DNA from 2 places in the Williamsia sp. R60 genome. Region 2 is predicted to be linked to the other one. Evidence: riboswitches for the same ligand, from Rfam matches in the RefSeq annotation. Region 2 holds a riboswitch; the other holds the start of a gene.

Region 1 (9,085 bases), on a different contig from region 2:
ACTTCGACGCGTTCATGCGATCGATGAGGATGGACATTCCCGACAGCGACGTCCACGTCGCGCGGTATCGGACGATGGCCGAACTGCGCGACTACATGTACGGGTCGGCAAGCGTGATCGGATTGCAGATGTTGCCGATCCTGGGCACGGCGGTCGACGGGGATGTCGCCATCGCTCCCGCCCGAGCGCTCGGCGACGCATTCCAGCTGACCAACTTCATCCGGGACGCCGGCGAAGACCTCGATCGCGACCGCATCTATCTACCTACCGACGAACTCGCGATCTTCGGGGTGGACGAATCCATGCTGCGACGGTGCCGACGCACAGGTCAGGTACCGGGTGAACTACGCCGCGCCCTGGCGCATCTGATCGCGGTGACCCGTGCCGAATACCGCCGCGCCGAACCGGGAATCGAGATGCTGTCGCCGTCGAGCCGGCCGGGCATCCGAGCAGCATTCACCATGTACCGCGCGATCCTCGATGAGGTGGAACGTAGCGGCTACCGGGTACTCACCGAACGCGTGCGAGTGTCGAAACCGGCACGCCTCGGTCACGTCGCCCGTGCCGTGAGCACCCGTGGCACGCTTGCTCGGTCCTGAGCACCGGTACCCGACCGGCCCGATCAGAACGGACTGGTCAGAACGCTTCTGCCTGGGCCCGGCGCACCATCTCACGGGCCTGATGCCCGTGCAGTGCCTGAGCCGGGGTGATGTCGAGGTCATCGTGAGGCGTGAACAGCCACCGCAAGGCCTCGTCGCGGCTGAAGCCGCCGTCGAGGAGGACATCGATGAGCCCGGGAAGATGTTTGGTGATCTCCGGGCCGTCCAAGAACAGGGCCGGGATGGCCACCTGCCCGTCACGGCGAACCGCCAGCAACTGGTGGTCGGTGATCAGGTTGAGGATCTTGCTGTTCGAGAATCCCATTCGGGAGGAGACCTGCGACACCGACAACACCTCGACGTCAGCAGGCAGCGTGTCTTCGGAAAGCGGTACGGAACCCACGGGGACGAGGGTACCCAGGCGATGGTCAACGCGTCGAATCACCGGTCCGGGCGCGGGCGCCACACATGTTCCGTGATCTTTTCTCGACACTCCCTCGCTAGGGTGGACTCGTTGTTCGTGTCCCGCCCTGCCGAGAAAGGCCCAAGTTGGTGAACGCCCCGTCCGACGTGTTGCTCGGCGTCCTGATCGAGCGTCGCTATCGGATCGATGCGCTGATCGCCCGCGGCGGGATGTCGAGTGTGTACCTGGGCATGGATCTGCGCCTCGATCGTCCGGTGGCGGTCAAGGTCATGGATCCGCGTTTCTCGGCCGACCCGCAGTTCCTTGCCCGCCTGGAGTTCGAGGCCCGGTCGGTTGCCCGGCTAAAGGACCCCGGCCTGGTCGCGGTGTACGACCAGGGCGCGGACGGCGACTACGCATTCCTGGTGATGGAACTCGTCCAGGGCGGCACCCTGCGCGAGTTGCTGCGTGAGCGCGGACCGATGCCACCCCACGCGGTCACCGCGGTCGCGGCGCCGGTCCTGGGAGCACTCGGTGCCGCGCATCGCGCCGGACTGGTGCACCGCGACGTCAAACCCGAGAACGTCCTCATCTCCGACGACGGGGAGGTCAAGGTCGTCGACTTCGGTTTGGTCCGGGCGATCGCTGCCGCCGGGATCACCTCCAACAGCGTGATCCTCGGAACAGCTGCCTATCTCTCCCCCGAACAGGTGGAAACCGCGTCGGCCGACGCTCGTTCCGATGTGTACTCAACCGGCATCCTGGTGTTCGAGATGCTCACCGGCCGAACACCTTTCACCGGCGACACCGCCCTGGGTCTGGCCTACCAGCGGTTGCACAACGACGTCCCGCCGCCGGGTTCGGTGATCCCGGGTGTGCCCCGCGAGTTCGATGAGTTCGTCCTCACCGCGACCGCACGCAACCCTGCGGATCGCTATCGCGACGGACATCACATGCGCGAGGTACTCGACGAGATCGCGGACGATCTGCAGCTGCCCGCGTTCACCGTCCCGGCGCCGACCCGCTCTGCCGAACGCGAGACCATGGTCGCGTTCCGCGACCGCCAGCAACACCGTCCCGGGGCCGCCGTCGACCCGGACCTCACCGACCCGTTGCCGGCCAGAGCCGCCGCGCAACCCGACGTCCGTAATCCGACTCGTGTGCAGACACTTCCACCGGACACCCGGCATCCCGAAGGGCACGGACCGCCTCAACCGCCGACGCCCCCACCCGCATACGCCCAGGGCCCGCCGCCCGGCTCGCCCATGTTGCTGTCGCATGCCGCCGAGTTCGAGGAACGCCGGCGCAAGTCGCGCCGCAATGCGCTGATCTGGGTGCTCGTGGTGGTGCTGCTCGCCGCAACGCTCGGCGTCGCCGGGTGGTGGCTCGGGTCGGGTCGCTTCACCACCGTTCCGGAACTGAACGGGATGGACCGTGTGGCAGCGACCGAGGCGATCGAAGACGCCGGACTCGACGTGGTTGACAACCCGACGTTCGACAACGAGTTGCCGGTCGACCAGGTGATGGCCGTCGAGCCCGCGCCCGGCACGCGTGTCAGCAGATTCTCGGACGTCGATCTGTCGTATTCGGTGGGACAGCCCAAAGTCCCGGACCTCTCCTCGGGTGATCCGCTCGCCGTGGTCGAGAAACGTCTGCGCGACCGCACTCTCACACCCGTGGTTGCACGCCAGCAGTACAGCGCCACCGCGCCGAAGGGCTCGGTGGTCTCACTCAGTCCCAGTTCCGGCACCACGGTTGCGGTCGGCAGTGAAGTGCAGATCATCACCAGCAGAGGCCCCGAGCCGATCTCGGTGCCCGATGTGGCGGGACGCGATCAGGACGACGCCACTGCACTGCTCAAGACGGCGAAACTCAAGGCCGGCACCGTCCGCAAGGAGTTCAGCCCGGATGTCGACGGCGGCAAGGTGATCGGCACCGACCCCGGCGCGGGCACCCTCGCGGAGCCGGGCAGCACCGTCACACTCGTGGTGTCCGACGCGATCAAGGTGCCGGACCTGTCCGGCAAGACCCCCGACGAGGCGAGGCGGGTCCTGCAAGACGCGGGGCTGATCGCGCAAGACGGCGGCACGTCCACCGACGGTGACGCGAAGGCGGGCACCATCACCACGGCCAGCCCCGCCTTCGGGGCGCGGGTGGACCCTCGCGACCCGGTCGTGCGCATCTTCGTATCCGACGGCGTCGATGTCCCGAACGTCACCGGCGACACGGTCGGGACCGCGAAGAGCAAACTCGAGGCGGCCGGCCTCTCCGTGGACAGCCGGGGCCTGACGCGCTCGAGTGTGTCGCTCGTGGTCGGGCAGAATCCGGGTGGCGGTACCCGGGTGAAGCAGGGCAGTACGGTGCAGATCACCTCGTTCCCCTGAGGTTGCCCGACCGGCGAACATGCCCGGTCTCCTTCGAGTGGCCCGGTGTGATGTGATTGCCGGTGACACGGGGTGCCGAACACGTCGGCTGAGATCAGACCCGCTGTACCTGACCAGGTAATGCTGGCGGAGGGATGTCCATCGTGAATTCAGTTGCGCCCGAGAACGATTCCGATCACCGGCCACTGTCCGAGCAGATCGTCCTGGTGACCGGCGGGGCCCGTGGACTCGGCGCCGCCATCACCCGGGCGTTCGCTCTCCAGGGCGCGCGGGTGGTCATCAACTTCCACCGCAGCCAGGCGGCCGCCGACGCGCTCGCCGACGAACTGGGGGCCGGCCGATGCCTGGCCGTGCAGGCAGATGTCACCGATCGGAATGCCGTGCTGGACATGTTCGCAACCGCCCGTGCGCATTTCGGAGCTCCCGTCACCACCGTGATCAACAACGCGCTGATCGATTTCTCGTTCAACGGCGATGCACGGCCGGCAGTCGACGCCATCGAATGGCAGGCGTTCGACGCCCAACTACGGGGCAGTGTTGCCGGCGCCCTGCACACCACACAGGCAGCTCTGCCCGGGATGCGCGAGGCGGGATTCGGCCGCATCGTCACCATCGGGACCAATCTCGTCCAGAACCCGGTTGTGCCCTACCACGACTACACCGCGGCCAAGGCTGCACTGCTCGCGTTGACGCGGACTTTGTCGGCCGATCTCGGACCCGAGTCGATCACCGTCAACATGGTGTCCGGTGGCCTGCTGCGAACCACCGACGCCAGCGCCGCCACCCCCGAGGCGGTGTTCGATCTCATCGCCCAGAGCACGCCTCTGCGACGGGTCACCACTCCCGCCGAGTTCGCCGACGCGGTTCTGTTCTTCGCGTCACCGTGGGCACGGGCGGTGACCGGTCAGAACCTGGTGGTCGACGGCGGCCTCGTCAAGGGCTGAGACACCGACCACGACGTCGAGCGGGTTACCCCCGGAGCATCTCCGCGACGAGGAACGCCAGCTCCAGTGACTGCTGGGTGTTCAGCCGCGGATCACACGCGGTCTCGTATCGGCCGGCCAGATCCATGTCCGAGATGTCCTGTGCACCACCGAGACACTCGGTGACGTCTTCCCCGGTGAGTTCGATGTGCACGCCACCGGGATGGGTTCCCAGTGCGTGGTGGACCTCGAAGAAACCTTGCACCTCGTCGACCACGCGGTCGAAGTGGCGGGTCTTGAAGCCGGTGCTCGCCTCGTGGGTGTTGCCGTGCATCGGATCGCACTGCCAGATCACCTTGTGCCCGGTGGCCTCGACCGCCGCGACGATCGGCGGCAGCAGGTCACGAACCTTGCCGTTGCCCATCCGGGCGACCAGGGTGAGACGGCCGGGCACGTTGTGCGGATCGAGTCGCTCGACGTACTCGGCGGCGAGCTCGGGCGTGGTGCTCGGGCCGATCTTGAGACCGATCGGGTTGGAGATCAGCTCGGCGAAGGCGATGTGCGCTCCGTCGAGCTGTCGGGTCCGGTCGCCGATCCACAAGAAGTGCGCGGACAGGTCGTACAGCACCTTCTTGCCGCTGTCGGGGTCTTCCGGGTCGTCGGCCAGCCGCAGCATCGCACGCTCGTAGTCGAGCACGAGAGCCTCGTGTGAGGCGTAGATGTCTGCCGATTCCAGGTTCGAGTCGCGAACCCCGCATGCGTCCATGAACCGCAGCCCACGATCGATCTCCGAGGCGAGCGCCTCGTAACGCGCACCGGCCGGCGATGTGCGCACGAACTCCCGGTTCCAGTCGTGCACGCGGTGGAGGTCGGCGTGACCTGCGCCGGTGAGCGCTCGCACCATGTTCATCGCGGCACTGGCGTTGGCGTACGCCCGCACCAGTCGAGACGGATCGTGCTCTCGGACGGACTGTTCGGCGACGAAGCCGTTCACCATGTCGCCGCGGTAGGACGGCAGCCCCAGGGCATCGGTGTCGGACGAGCGCGGCTTGGCGTACTGGCCCGCGATGCGGGCCACCTTGACCACAGGCATGCTGGCGCCGTAGGTCAGCACCACTGCCATCTGCAGCAGGGTGCGGATGTTGCCCTTGATGTGCGGTTCGGTGTTGTCGGCGAAGGTCTCGGCGCAGTCGCCGCCCTGCAGCAAGAACGCCCGTCCCAGCGCGACCTCGGCGAGCTGCGCCTTGAGGCGCTCGACCTCGTTCGGCAGGCAGATCGGGGGGACACTCTCGAGCACCGTGCGCATCGCACGTGCCTTGTCCTCAGGCCAGCTCGGTTGCTGCAGCGCAGGCTTGTCCAGCACCTGCGCAAATCGCTCTGCCAGGTCTCCCGGCAGCGGCGGCAGTTCGGGCAGTTCTTCAATCGGAACGTCTACGGTCCAGTTCACCACGTGCCCAGCCTAATGCCCCGCGCGATCGAGCTGCCCCTCACCTCGGAACGCCTCGATGGCCAGCCACTTGTTCAGGTTGTGCCGGGCGTCGGCGAGCGCGTCGTGGGCGTCGTCGGGAGCCGGAGGCAATTCGGGACGGCCGCTCAATTCCCAGTGTTGGCGCAGCTCACGGGTGTACCTCGGCATCGACCGGGGCAGGGCGGTCATCGGTCCCCACAATTGGCAGAGCACCACGTGGTCGTAGGCGCCCACCCAGGCCCACAGCTCGATGCGGCCTTCCCCGGCGGTCAGGAACTCCAGCAGGTCGTCGCGGATGCGCGCGCGGCTACGCCATGCCTTGGACGCCGGCGACGGCAGCTTCGGCAGAACCTGTGCGCGCACCCACTGGCCGGCCCGGTCGGGATCGAACTCGGTGGACACCGCGTAGAACTCACGTCCGTCCTCGGCGACGACCCCGATCGACACCAATTCGATCGTTCGTCCGTCCTCGATGAACTCGCAGTCGTAGAAATAACGCACCGGCGGCTCAGGCGGCCGGCGATGTGTTGGTGGCGGGCGGCTGACCCTGCTTCTTGAGCGAGGCGGCGTACACGTCCACGTATTGCTGACCGCTCAAGTGCATCAACTCGTACATGATCTCGTCGGTGACGGCGCGCTCGATGAAACGGTTGCCCTCCATCCCCTCGTAACGACTGAAGTCGAGGGGCTTGCCGATCTTGACGGTGATGCGTCCGAACCGCGGGATCGTCGTCCCGGGCGGGTTGAGTTCGCTTGTGCCGATCATGGCCACGGGGATCACCGGGACACCGCATTCCATCGCGATCCGCGCGAGGCCGGTCTTGCCCTTGTAGAGTCGCCCGTCCGGCGACCGGGTTCCCTCCGGATACATCGCCATCAGGTCGCCGGTGTCGAGTTTGCGTTTGGCGGCCGTCAGGGCTCCGGCCGCGGCGTCGGCACCGGTGCGATCGATGGGGATCTGACTCGAGGCGTTGAAGAACCACCGCTGGAAGGCGCCCTTGGCGCCCGTTCCGGTGAAGTACTCGCTCTTGGCGAGGAAGTACATCCGCCGCGGCACCATCAGCGGCAGATAGAAACTGTCGACCACCGCAAGATGATTACTCGCCAGGATCGCCGGGCCCTTGGCCGGAAGGTTCTCCAGCCCTTCGACTTTGGGGCGCCCCAGCACTCGCAGCGCCGGCCCCATCAGGACGTATTTGAAGACCCAGTACCACATGTCTTCCCACTCTCCGACGAATCACTTCCGACCGCCACTGTCACCGACACCACATACGGACAAAACCTTACCCACCCCGCTGCGGTGGCGTCAGCGCCTGGCCTCGGTCCTCGCGATCTGGGCTGCGCCGATCATCCCGGCCGCCTCGCCCAGCTGGGTCCCGCGGATTCGCGCCATCCTCCGGTGTCCGGCACCGGTGAGCAACGCCGAGTAGTGTTCGCGCGCCTCGTCCAGGAACAGTCCCGAGGACGAACCGACACCGCCGGCGAGTACCACCAGGTCGGGGTCGAACACGTCACAGCACATCGCCAGCCCCAGACCCAGCCATCGGGCGAACTCGGCGAACGCCGCCAGCGCCAGCGCATCACCTTCGTGCGCCGCCGCCGCTATCCGCCGTCCGGTCAGCGAGCCGGGGTCGTCCGCGATGTCGCGGGCGAGTTTGCTGTTCCACATCCCGCCGTCGGCGATCAGCTCGACCACCGTATCGACCAGAGCCGTTCCGCTGCAATACCTTTCCCAACACCCGAACTTGCCGCACGAGCATGGCCTGCCGTCGGGCATCACCCGCAGATGGCCGAGTTCGGGGGCGACACCGAAGCTGCCGCGGTAGATCTCGCCGTCGAGCAACAACCCCGCTCCGATGCCTGTGCCGATCGCGATGACCAGCGTGTTGTGACCTCGCGCGGCCGCGCCGAAGTGATACTCGGCGACTGCGGCGGCGTTGGCGTCGTGTTCGCAGACCACCGGCAGTCCGATCCTGCGCGACATCTCCTCGGCCACACGCGCCTCGCGCCAGGGCAGATGAGGCGAGAAGCGGATGACCTGACGATCGCTGGTGAGGAACCCGGCGACGGCGAGACCCACCCCGATGACGTCCCAGCGTGCGGTCAGTTCGGCGACGGTGCGGTCGAGGCAGGTCTCGAGCGCGGACACCGTCGTGGGGGTCTGAGCCCGTACCGTGTCGTGCACCTGCCCCTGCTCGTCGACGATCGCGGCACGGATGCTGGTGCCCCCGATGTCGATACCGATCGCCATGTCCCCGCGCTGACCCTGACGGTTCGGCGTGGACTCGTGGGCACTCACGGATCACCCCGCGGGACGTCCCCCACCGGCTCGAACAGCACGGTGATGGGCTGATAGCCGGCGTCACGGGCACTCGTGCCGGCCGGACGGCGCGGCCCGGGTTCCGGACGCGCCCCGATGACCTGCTCCAGCGCCTGCTGAACCGCCTCGAGGATGGCGATCAACTGACTGAGCAGCTGCCACAACAGATCCCCGGCCTCGTCGATGATCGTGTCGAACGCCAAGCGGGCCTGACCGGCGAAGTCGGTGGCCACGAACGAGGCGCCGTCCCCCGTCGCGCCGGCCGCACGTCTCGCCGCTGCCCCGTTCTCGTCGAGCAGCACGGACGCGAAGTGGTCGACTCGCTCGAGGACACCGAGGACCAGGGTGCGCCAGGCCTCGGCTTCGCCACCTGACGGGGCGCCGCCGGGCCCACCTGCGGCCCTGCCCTGCTCGTCGCTCACGCCGGCCTTCTCTCGTTCGACTGCTTGCGCCATCGGACACTCTCGCGGTGCCCGCCATTCTTACTCATCTGTCAGTTCTGCGGCCACACATCGGGGTCCGGCCGAAAGCGTACGGTGAGGTCGCCGGCGTCCCAGAACGCGCCCAGGACGACGCAGCGCCGCAAGACCGACGGCAACCGTATCCGCTGCCGCACCCCGCTCACGGTGATCATCAAATCGTCGCCGCTACGGCCGAGCTGTAGTCCCGACGGGTCGGGAAGCGACTGCGTCCACGTCATCCGATAGACCGAATCGAGTCCGGCCCCGGACTCGCGTTCGACCCGCGCGGCCCGTGGACCCACCGCTGCCATCTGTCCCCCGGACAGATCGACGCCGAGCTTGCGCAACGACAGGACCGAATCGATCGGCCCGGACACCCACGGCACGCACACCACTTCGGCCTCGTCCTTGGTCGCCCGCAGATGATCGAGCGCCGCCGACTGGGCAGCGATATGATGGTCGAGCCACGAAGATCCGCCTGGCGCGTCCGCTGTGTGCGCGTCGACCGACAACACCTCGGGCAGAAC
Region 2 (9,085 bases):
AAAGCCCGCATGAACTTTCGGATCCAGACGATGCCCTCGGGATCGAGGCCGTTGACCGGCTCGTCGAAGAGCAGGACGCCTGGGTCGCCGAGCAGTGCACCCGCCAACCCGAGGCGCTGGGACATGCCGAGCGAGAAGCCCCCGGCCTTCTTGCCCGCCACCTCGGTGAGTCCGACATCGGCCAGCACCTGGTCGACGCGGTGGTTCGGGATCCCGTTGGACGCCGCCATCCAGCGCAGGTGGCTACGGGCGGTGCGGTTCGGATGCACCCACTTGGCGTCGAGCAGTGCGCCCACCTGGGTCAGCGGCCTCTTGAGCTCGCGGTACGGCAACCCATTGATGGTCGCGGTACCCGACGTGGGACGGTCCAGTCCCAGGATCATCCGCATGGTGGTGGATTTGCCTGCACCGTTGGGACCCAGAAAACCGGTCACCACACCTGGTTTCACGTCAAACGTGAGGTTGCTGACCACCTGGTTCTTGCCATAGACCTTCGTCAGGCCCTGAACTCTGATCATGGCCCTCAGTGTGCCAGAGCAGCACCGCCGCCCACCTCATCCTTGTGACTGATCTTCACCGGCGGTCTCAGCTGTCGAGCTGCGGCGACGACGCCTGTGCCCAGAACCGCTTGGGGATCCGGCCGGCACCGTGGGCCAGCCTGCCCGCGGTCACCGCCGAACGCATCGCGGCAGCCATCCGGGCCGGATCGGCAGCCCTGGTCACCGCAGAAGCGAGCAAGACCGCGTCACAACCGAGCTCCATGGCCAGGGCCGCGTCACTCGCGGTGCCGATGCCCGCATCCAGGATCACCGGCACGCCTGCAGTCGCGACGATCATCTCGATGTTGTGTGGGTTGCTGATGCCCAGCCCTGTGCCGATCGGTGAGCCGAGAGGCATCACGGCGGCGGCTCCGGCGTCTTCGAGTCGTCGCGCGAGGATCGGGTCGTCGTTGGTGTACGGCAACACCACGAACCCGTCCTGGACCAGACGATCGACCGCTTCGATCAACTCGGGTCCGTCCGGGAGAAGGGTCCGTTCGTCGCCGACCACCTCGACCTTGACCCAGTTGGTGTCGAGTGCCTCCCGGGCCAGTTGGGCCGTGAGCACGGCCTCGGCGGCGGTCCGGCAGCCAGCGGTGTTGGGCAACACCTCGATCTGCAAGCGGCGCAACAGGTCCAGCACTCCGGTGCGTCCGCCGGCATCGACCCTGCGCATGGCCACCGTCGTCATCTCGGTGCCGGAGGCGACCAGCACGTCTTCGAGAATCGCCAAGTTGGCGGCGCCGCCGGTGCCCGTGATGAGCCGGGACGTGAACTCGCGGCCCGCGATCACCAGGGAGTCGTCGGCAGCTGTACCCGCCTGAGTCAATTCGTCAGGTGCCGTGAGCTGTTCAGCCACCCTGCACCGCCGTGAGGATCTCGATCCGCTCACAAGGCCCCAGCTCTTGCGCCCAACGGGACTGCGGATGAACCACGCCGTCGACGGCAACGGCGACCCCGGTACGGGGGAGGTCGAGTTGGTCGAGCAATGTCAGCACGCTCGCCCCATCGGGTAGCCGAACGTCGTCGCCGTTGACGTTTACATCGGTTGCCATGCGAATCTCCCTGGTTCTGTAGCTGGTTGGTCGATCTCCTTGCCGGAGAGGATGTCTGCCACCAGATCTGCGGTGACCGGGCACATCAGGATCCCGTTGCGACCGTGACCCGTCGCCACGATCGTCCGGTCGTCGAGCCTGCCGATGAGTGGCATTCCGTCGGGTGTTGCGGGACGCAGTCCCGCCTCGGCGCTGAGCAGGTGGTACTCGCGCAATGACGGCATGAGCTCGATGGCGTCGGTGAGCAGGTCCGCCACCCCACCGGCCACGGGTCGCCGGTCGAACCCGCTGTCGTACTGGGTGGCCCCGACGACAACGCCGTCGGGCCGAGGCACCACGTACACCGCCCGCCCGTTGACCCGGCCGCGCACAACGTGTTTCGGTGGCGGCAGTGCGCCGGGCGTGGATCCGAGTCGCAGAACTTCGCCCTTGGACGGATAGACCGGGAGCCCGGTCCAGAGTGCGGCCGACCCGACACCTGCGGCGAGCAGCACCTGGTCGGCGGAGATCTCCGCGAGGTCGTGCACTGTTGTGGTCTCGATCCGTACTCCCGACGTCGCCGCGCGGTCGGCCAGCACGGCCAGCAGGCGGCGATTGTCCACTGCCATCTCTCGCCGGGCCAGGTAACCACTGCGAACCCGTCCCGACACCGCGGGCTCGAGTGCGCGGATCTCCCTGCCGGTCAACGGTTCTATCGGATGGCCGCGTCGGGCCAGCCATTCGGCGACCATGGCCAACTCGCCGACGTCCGCGCTGTCGACACCCACCATCAGGCTCGAGGAGGCAGCGACCACCTGATCGTCGCCCAGCCTGTCGACGAACTCGGGCCAACGCGACATCGCCTGTTCGGCAAACGCGAGGTAGACGTCGTCACCGGTGCGACTCTCCCCCGCAATGCCCAGCATCCCGGCCGCCACCCGAGATGCCGCGGTGGAAACGAGCCCGTCGCCACGCTGCGGCTCGAGGTGACCTGAATCGTAAACGGTTACCTGCCAGCCGGATTCGGCGGCACGAACCGCACATGCCAGACCGATGACGGCGCCACCGACGATTGCGAGAGACTTCATCCCACCTTCTTCCTTCGCCGGCATTACCCGGATCAGGTGTAACGGTCATGGGCAGGTTCGCGACCCAGATCTCAGCCCGACGCATCCCTCGGGCACCCGTGTGTGTACTGACCGACAGACTACTCCGTCGGTTCGGACCGCAGGCCAGCCCGCTGGTTCGGCCAGGAGGCCGGGCCATGGTCTCGGCAGAAGGTAGATTCGGCGATCGTGAATGCCCGCGATCGCCTGACCACCGCCCAGCTCTACCTCTGCACCGACGCCCGGCGTGAACGCGGCGATCTCGTCGAGTTCGCGGACGCCGCGCTGGCCGGCGGCGTGGACGTCATCCAGTTGCGTGACAAGGGGTCGGCTGGTGAACGCGTGTTCGGGCCCCTCGAAGCCGCGCAAGAACTCGATCTCCTCGGTGCGCTCGCCGAGGTGACCGCACGCCACGGCGCGCTGCTGGCCGTGAACGATCGAGCGGATATCGCAGCGTTGAGCGGCGCCGATGTACTGCACCTGGGGCAGGACGACCTGCCGGTGAATCTGGCCCGCCGCATCGTGGGCGACGACGTGGTGATCGGCCGTTCGACCCACGATGTCCAGCAGGCGACGTCCGCTGCCGAGCAGCCGGGGGTCGACTACTTCTGCACCGGACCCTGCTGGCCCACCCCGACCAAACCGGGCCGCTTCGCACCGGGTCTCGACCTCGTGCGTGCCACCGCCGACCTGGCATCGCGGCGGCCCTGGTTCGCCATCGGCGGCATCGACGAACAGCGACTCGCGGAGGTACTCGACGCCGGCGCCGACCGCATCGTGGTGGTGCGCGCGATCACCGCCTCGGACGATCCCTGTAACGCTGCCCGCCGTTTGAAGGACAAACTGGTTGCAAGGACAAAATCCTGAGGACTATGGTTGGCGAATCATGAAGCGCATTCTCGTAGTTCACCGCAGCGGGGTCTGATCCGACCGGCCCCCCGTTGCGGGCCGTGAGCGCTACCTGCTGGTCATCCTTTTCTCCGGAAGACCTTGTCGATGAACACTCTCACCACACCAGATACACCGATCTCCCCACATTCCCAGGCCACCGCGCCCGATCCTTTTGCCTCCCGCTATGGCAGATCACTGCCATCGCCGCTGCGGGCCGAGGCCGCCGGTATGACGTGGACAGCTTTCGCCGACACCTACGCGCCGACGACCGGACCGATTCGTCTCGGCAACTGGACCGCGTCGGCCGCCCCACAAGACCTCTTGCACTGCAGGGCGACCATCGCCACCGGCGACGTCATCCGATCGCTCTCGGCGACCGCGACCGGACCGATCAGCGCGCTCACCGACATGCTGTACCGCTTGGGTGCCGGCGTCGAGATCGTCAGCCTCCACCAATACGACTTCGCCGGCGGCGTGGCCACTTTCCTGCTGTGCGAGCGCGACGACCGGCGCACCTGGGCGATGGGGAACGGCTGCACCGGTCAGGAGTCGGCATTGAGTGCTCTGATCGCGGGGGCCAACCGGCTCTACTGAGAGTCGGTCACCGGTAGATCGGCGACGGCCTGTGCCAGATCAATACTGCGCTGCGACGTCGATGATCCATGTGACACCGAAACGATCGGTGAGCATGCCGAAGGCCGGCGCCCAGGGGGCGGGGCCGAACTCTTCGACGATGTCGGCGCGGTCGGCGAGCCCGTCCCACAGGGCACGGACCTCATCGACGCTCTCACCCCGGACCGACACGAAGAACGGCGAGTTCGTGAGGGTCATCTCATTCTCGCGCCTGGTGACCGGCGTGGGCGCGGCTGCGCGTGAGGGCTCGGCCGGTGCGGGCGCGTCGTAGGCCATCAGACCGAATCCGGCCTGCCCCACGATCTGGCCGAACACAACCCGATCGGCGCCAGGGGCATCTTTTGGCATACCGAAGTCGCCATAGGTCAGGACGGTCATCTCGCCGCCGAATATCGATCGGTAGAACTCAAGAGCCGCCCGGGCCTCACCGTCGAAGTTGAGGTGGGTGACTGCGCTGTAGGTCATATCTGCTCCTTTGAGGCTCGGACACCGGCTTTTCCGGTCCGGTGCCCACTGTGCGCACCTCATAGGTCAGGGTTTGTCCGCTTATCCCGGCAGAATTGATGGCATGCCGCTGACACCCGCCACGAGTACCTCGCGCCGACTGCTGTCGCTGCTGTCGCTACTCCAGGCACCTCGCGACTGGCCGGGGTGGCTCCTGGCCGACCGCCTCGATGTCAGCGAGCGCACCCTGCGTCGCGATGTGGACCGGCTGCGTGAACTCGGCTACGAGATCCGCGCCACCAAGGGACGCGACGGCGGCTATCGGCTCGACGCCGGCGCGGTTGTCCCCCCGATGCTGTTCGACGACGAACAGGTCGTCGCGATTGCGATCGCGTTGCAGGCCGCACCCAACACCGGCGCAGACATCGGGGAATCTGCGGCTCGGGCACTGACCACCGTGCGGCAGGTACTGCCGAGCCGATTGCGGCCACGAGTCGACGCGGTCGAACTCACGCCCCTCGCGGGAAACAACCCACCGACAGCCGTAACCGACGTGCTGCTTGCCATCGGCGACGCGATCCGACGCGGCGAAGAACTCCGTTTCGATTACGGCCGTACCGACGACACGGACACCGATCGTGACGACGCCGGCCTGGCGCGTCCGCCCCGCAGGGTGCAGCCACACCACCTCGTGTCACGGCTGGGCCGGTGGTACGTGGTGGGGTGGGATCCCGACGCCGATGATTGGCGGGTCTTCCGAGCGGACCGCATGTCTCCGAGGACACCGACAGGACCCCGGTTCGTCCGTCGCGACATCCCCGGGGGTGACGTGGGCACGTTCCTGGAAGGCCGGTTCAAGGGTTCGACCGACAACACCGACCGCTGGCCGTGCACCGGTGATGTGGTCCTTCACGCCGACGCCACGGACGTACATACATTCGCCCACGATGGGGTTGTCGAGTCACTCGGACCCTCGCGGTGCCGACTGCGGTCGGGGTCGTGGTCATGGGCGGCGCTGGCGGCCGGACTGTGCAGATTCGACGTCGACATCGAGGTGGTGGGGCCGCCCGAACTCCGCGCCGCCTTCGCCGACTTGGCGCGACGCGCAACGCTCGCAGCGCAGTGACCCGCCCCGCGGTCGGTTGTCGGACGGTCAGGTGTCGGATTGGGAGAACGCGCTGAGCTTGTTGCGCAGCTCGGGCCAGCTCACAGCGAATGCGGGATGGAGTGCCAGGTCGTTGACCTCGTCGGCGCTGACCCACCGCAGTTCCACCGACTCGCGATTGGCGGTGGTGGCCAGTGGGGCGGCCACCTCGGCGATCACCGTGGTGTACGTCCAGCCGCTCGGCGCCCGGTGCGTCACCAGTTCGTCACGCACGGTGAGCTCGGCGTCCGCGATCCCCGCTTCTTCGTCGGCCTCACGGACGGCCGTGTCCACCGCGCTCTCGTGTGAATCGCGGGCTCCGCCAGGCAGTGCCCACGTGCCACCCTGGTGGCTCCACACAGCGCGATGTTGCAGCAGAACGAGGACCGAACTGGTATCGCTCGGGGTGTACAGCAACAGGCCCGCGGCGCCATGCCGTCCCCAATATCGCGATCCGTCCGCGTCGAAAACCCAACCGTCGCCGTCGCCCCGCACGCGACACCTCCTCGCCCAGCCGACCTACCTCGGTGCAACGCTACTTGCCCCGGCGGGGTGACACAGGGCCGCACTGTCGCAACGGGCTCGGTGATTCGCAGTAATGTCGGTTTCACATCCACTCATCTGCGATCAGGACCTGGCCCCGCGAGGCGGGCCTGGAGGAAGAAGGGATCGCGTGACCGGCGGCAACGCAAGTTCTTTGCGTACCCGGCTCATGCATGCGGAGAAGCCGTACAGCGGCCGCTTCCGACGGCCGCTGTTCGATCGGCCCGCTCCCCTGACCCGGCGTGAAGTACTGAGTCTGACCCGTGAGCGCACCCAGAACCCGCTCACCAACATGCGCGAGCTGGCCTGGACCAGCCCCGGCAAACTGATGATCATCTCGCTGGTGCTGCTGATCTCGTCGGTGGTCGTCGGGTGGTATTCGTCCGACACGCTGGACGACCGCACCACCACGCTCGAGAACATGATCGTGCAGACCGAGCCGCTCGCCGAGGCCTCGCAGGTTCTCTACAGCTCGCTGTCCATCGCGGACGCCGCCGCCAATTCGGCGTTCATCTCCGGCGGCCTCGAACCGCCCGAACTCCGCGAGCGTTACAACGATGCTGTCGCCACCGCGGCGCACGCCCTCATCCAGTCGGTCAGCGGCGCCGCGATGGACAACACCGAGACCCGGCAGGACCTCACCACCCTCTCGGCCCAGATCCCCGTGTACACCGGTCTGATCGAGTCGGCCCGGATCAACAACCGACTCGGCAATCCGGTGGGCTCGGCGTATCTCGGCGAGGCATCGAACATGATGCAGGAGATGATCCTGCCCGCAGCCGAACGGCTGTACGCCGAGCGCGCCGACGCCATCGGCGATTCGAGAACCAACTTCACCAATGCGCCGTGGGGCGTCTACACGGCTCTGATGTTGCTGCTGGCGGCGATGATTGCCGCGCACCTCTACGTCGCCAGGCGCAGTCGACGACGCTTCAACCTCGGATTGCTGGTGGGCATCGGGTGCGTCCTGATCGGCTTGCTGTGGTTGCTCGTCGGCGGCCTGCTGTCGGTCAACTCCACCGCCAACGCCGAGAACCGCGGCGCAGTTCCGCTCCGCGAGCTGACCCAGGCCCGCATCCTCACCCAGCAGGCTCGGTCCGATGAAACCCTCTCGCTCGTCCGGCGAGGCGATCAGCAGGAGCTCGAGTCGGGGTACGCCAAAGCGGTGGCACAGATCGACACCGTGCTGACCGACTACCGCGAGGACGATCGCAAGGACGTCGCCGAGGACTCGGTGGCCGACGCGATCGACGCTCTCGCCCTGTGGCGCGATGCCCATGCCGCCATCCTCGAACGCACCAACGCCGGCGACTTCAACGGCGCCACCGCCATCGCGGTGGGCGACAACCCCGACGGGTCGGCCGCGGCATACAGTCGCCTCGACACCGCCCTTGTCGATGGCATCACCGACACCCGCAACACGTTCCGCGACGACATCAACACCGCACGGGTGGTCATCGGGTACGCCGGACTCGGGATCATGCTCTTGGGCATCGCAGCCGGCATCGCGGCCTTCGTCGGGATCTTCCCCAGGATCCGGGAGTACCGATGATCACGCGATCGGGACTCCGTGGCCTGGTGGCGGCCGGCGCGCTGGTGCTCACCACAACCATGGTGGCCGGCTGCGTCAATGCCGAAGCGCCCGAGAGTCTTCCGCCTTCGGCGTCGGCCGCGTGGCCACAGCCGGCAGGGGTGAGCCTCGACGTGCCGATCGAGCCTCCCCCCGCCACCGAGTCGTGCGATGCGACGGCGAGTCTGACGCCCGGACCGCTACCCGAACCCGGCAAGATGCCACCGGGCACCACCATGGAGACGATCTACAAACGGGGCTGGCTCAAGGTGGGCCTGGACATCGGGTCGAACCTGCTGTCTTTCCGCGACCCGATCAGCGGCACCATCGAGGGCTTCGACGTCGACGTCGCCAAAGAGCTGGCCCGGGCGATCTTCGGTGACCCCGAGCGGATCGAGTTCCGCATCCTCAACTCCGACGACCGGATGAACGCACTGAAAGACAGTACGGTCGATGTTGTGGTCAAGACGATGAGCATCACCTGCCAGCGACTGCGGAACATCGCGTTCTCCACCGTGTATTACGAAGCGTCGCAACGCATCCTGACCATGCGTAGCTCCGACATCAACGGTGTTGCCGACTTGGCGGGCAAACGCGTGTGCGCGGCCCGCGGCACCACGTCCATCGCACGTATCCAGCAGCGGGTGCCCGACGCCATCGTCGACACCGTCTCCACATGGGCCGATTGTCTGGTGATGGTGCAGCAGGGCCAGGTTGATGCGGTCTCCACCGACGATGCGATCCTGGCGGGCATGGCAGCGCAGGATCCGTACGTACACGTCGTCGGGCAGAGCCTCGGCGAGGAGCCCTACGGCATCGGCATCAACAAGAACGACGAAGACCTCGTCCGTTTCACCAACGGCGTGCTGCAGAAGATGCGTGAAGACGGCACCTGGTTCGACATCTACGACCGCTGGCTGTCGATCCTTGGGCCGAAATACTATCCGCCACAACCGTCGTACCGGGACTAGAGGTGATTCGTGAACAACGATGACCCCGCCGAAGGCGACACCGAGGTCGGGACGCAGGCGGTGTCGATGGAGGACCTCGACATCGGAACGCAAGCCGTTCCGATGGAAATGGCCTTCACCGAGCAGACCCAGCGAACACAGCAAGACGAACGCCCAGACCGGTCTGCCGATACGGTGCTGTCCGCTCAGACGCCCATGGTCCCCACCAGC

Evidence for each region. A riboswitch is a leader RNA that binds a small molecule or an ion and turns the genes downstream of it on or off. The one in region 2 is predicted to bind thiamine pyrophosphate.
Region 1: it holds a riboswitch for thiamine pyrophosphate, as region 2 does, so the genes downstream of both, ACVWY6_RS06145 (3-oxoacyl-ACP reductase) here and thiO (glycine oxidase ThiO) in region 2, are expected to answer to the same signal.

What each region holds. Positions count from the first base shown of each region.
Region 1 is NZ_JBSSGR010000001.1:1,359,465-1,368,549, reverse strand. It holds gene ACVWY6_RS06160 (phytoene/squalene synthase family protein) at 1-599, shown strand, start outside; gene ACVWY6_RS06155 (Rv2175c family DNA-binding protein) at 637-1,002, opposite strand; gene pknB (Stk1 family PASTA domain-containing Ser/Thr kinase) at 1,233-3,386, shown strand; TPP riboswitch at 3,445-3,538, shown strand; gene ACVWY6_RS06145 (3-oxoacyl-ACP reductase) at 3,530-4,330, shown strand; gene ACVWY6_RS06140 (class II 3-deoxy-7-phosphoheptulonate synthase) at 4,356-5,759, opposite strand; gene ACVWY6_RS06135 (polyadenylate-specific 3'-exoribonuclease AS) at 5,769-6,278, opposite strand; gene ACVWY6_RS06130 (lysophospholipid acyltransferase family protein) at 6,286-6,993, opposite strand; gene ACVWY6_RS06125 (ROK family protein) at 7,084-8,028, opposite strand; gene ACVWY6_RS06120 (hypothetical protein) at 8,073-8,552, opposite strand; gene ACVWY6_RS06115 (ArsA family ATPase) at 8,591-9,085, opposite strand, start outside.
Region 2 is NZ_JBSSGR010000002.1:286,942-296,026, reverse strand. It holds gene ACVWY6_RS08275 (ABC transporter ATP-binding protein) at 1-518, opposite strand, end outside; gene thiG (thiazole synthase) at 586-1,398, opposite strand; gene thiS (sulfur carrier protein ThiS) at 1,391-1,594, opposite strand; gene thiO (glycine oxidase ThiO) at 1,579-2,661, opposite strand; TPP riboswitch at 2,652-2,771, opposite strand; gene thiE (thiamine phosphate synthase) at 2,866-3,546, shown strand; gene ACVWY6_RS08250 (2-isopropylmalate synthase) at 3,676-4,164, shown strand; gene ACVWY6_RS08245 (VOC family protein) at 4,204-4,668, opposite strand; gene ACVWY6_RS08240 (helix-turn-helix transcriptional regulator) at 4,772-5,773, shown strand; gene ACVWY6_RS08235 (NUDIX hydrolase) at 5,801-6,286, opposite strand; gene ACVWY6_RS08230 (hypothetical protein) at 6,504-7,886, shown strand; gene ACVWY6_RS08225 (glutamate ABC transporter substrate-binding protein) at 7,883-8,875, shown strand; gene ACVWY6_RS08220 (tetratricopeptide repeat protein) at 8,942-9,085, shown strand, end outside.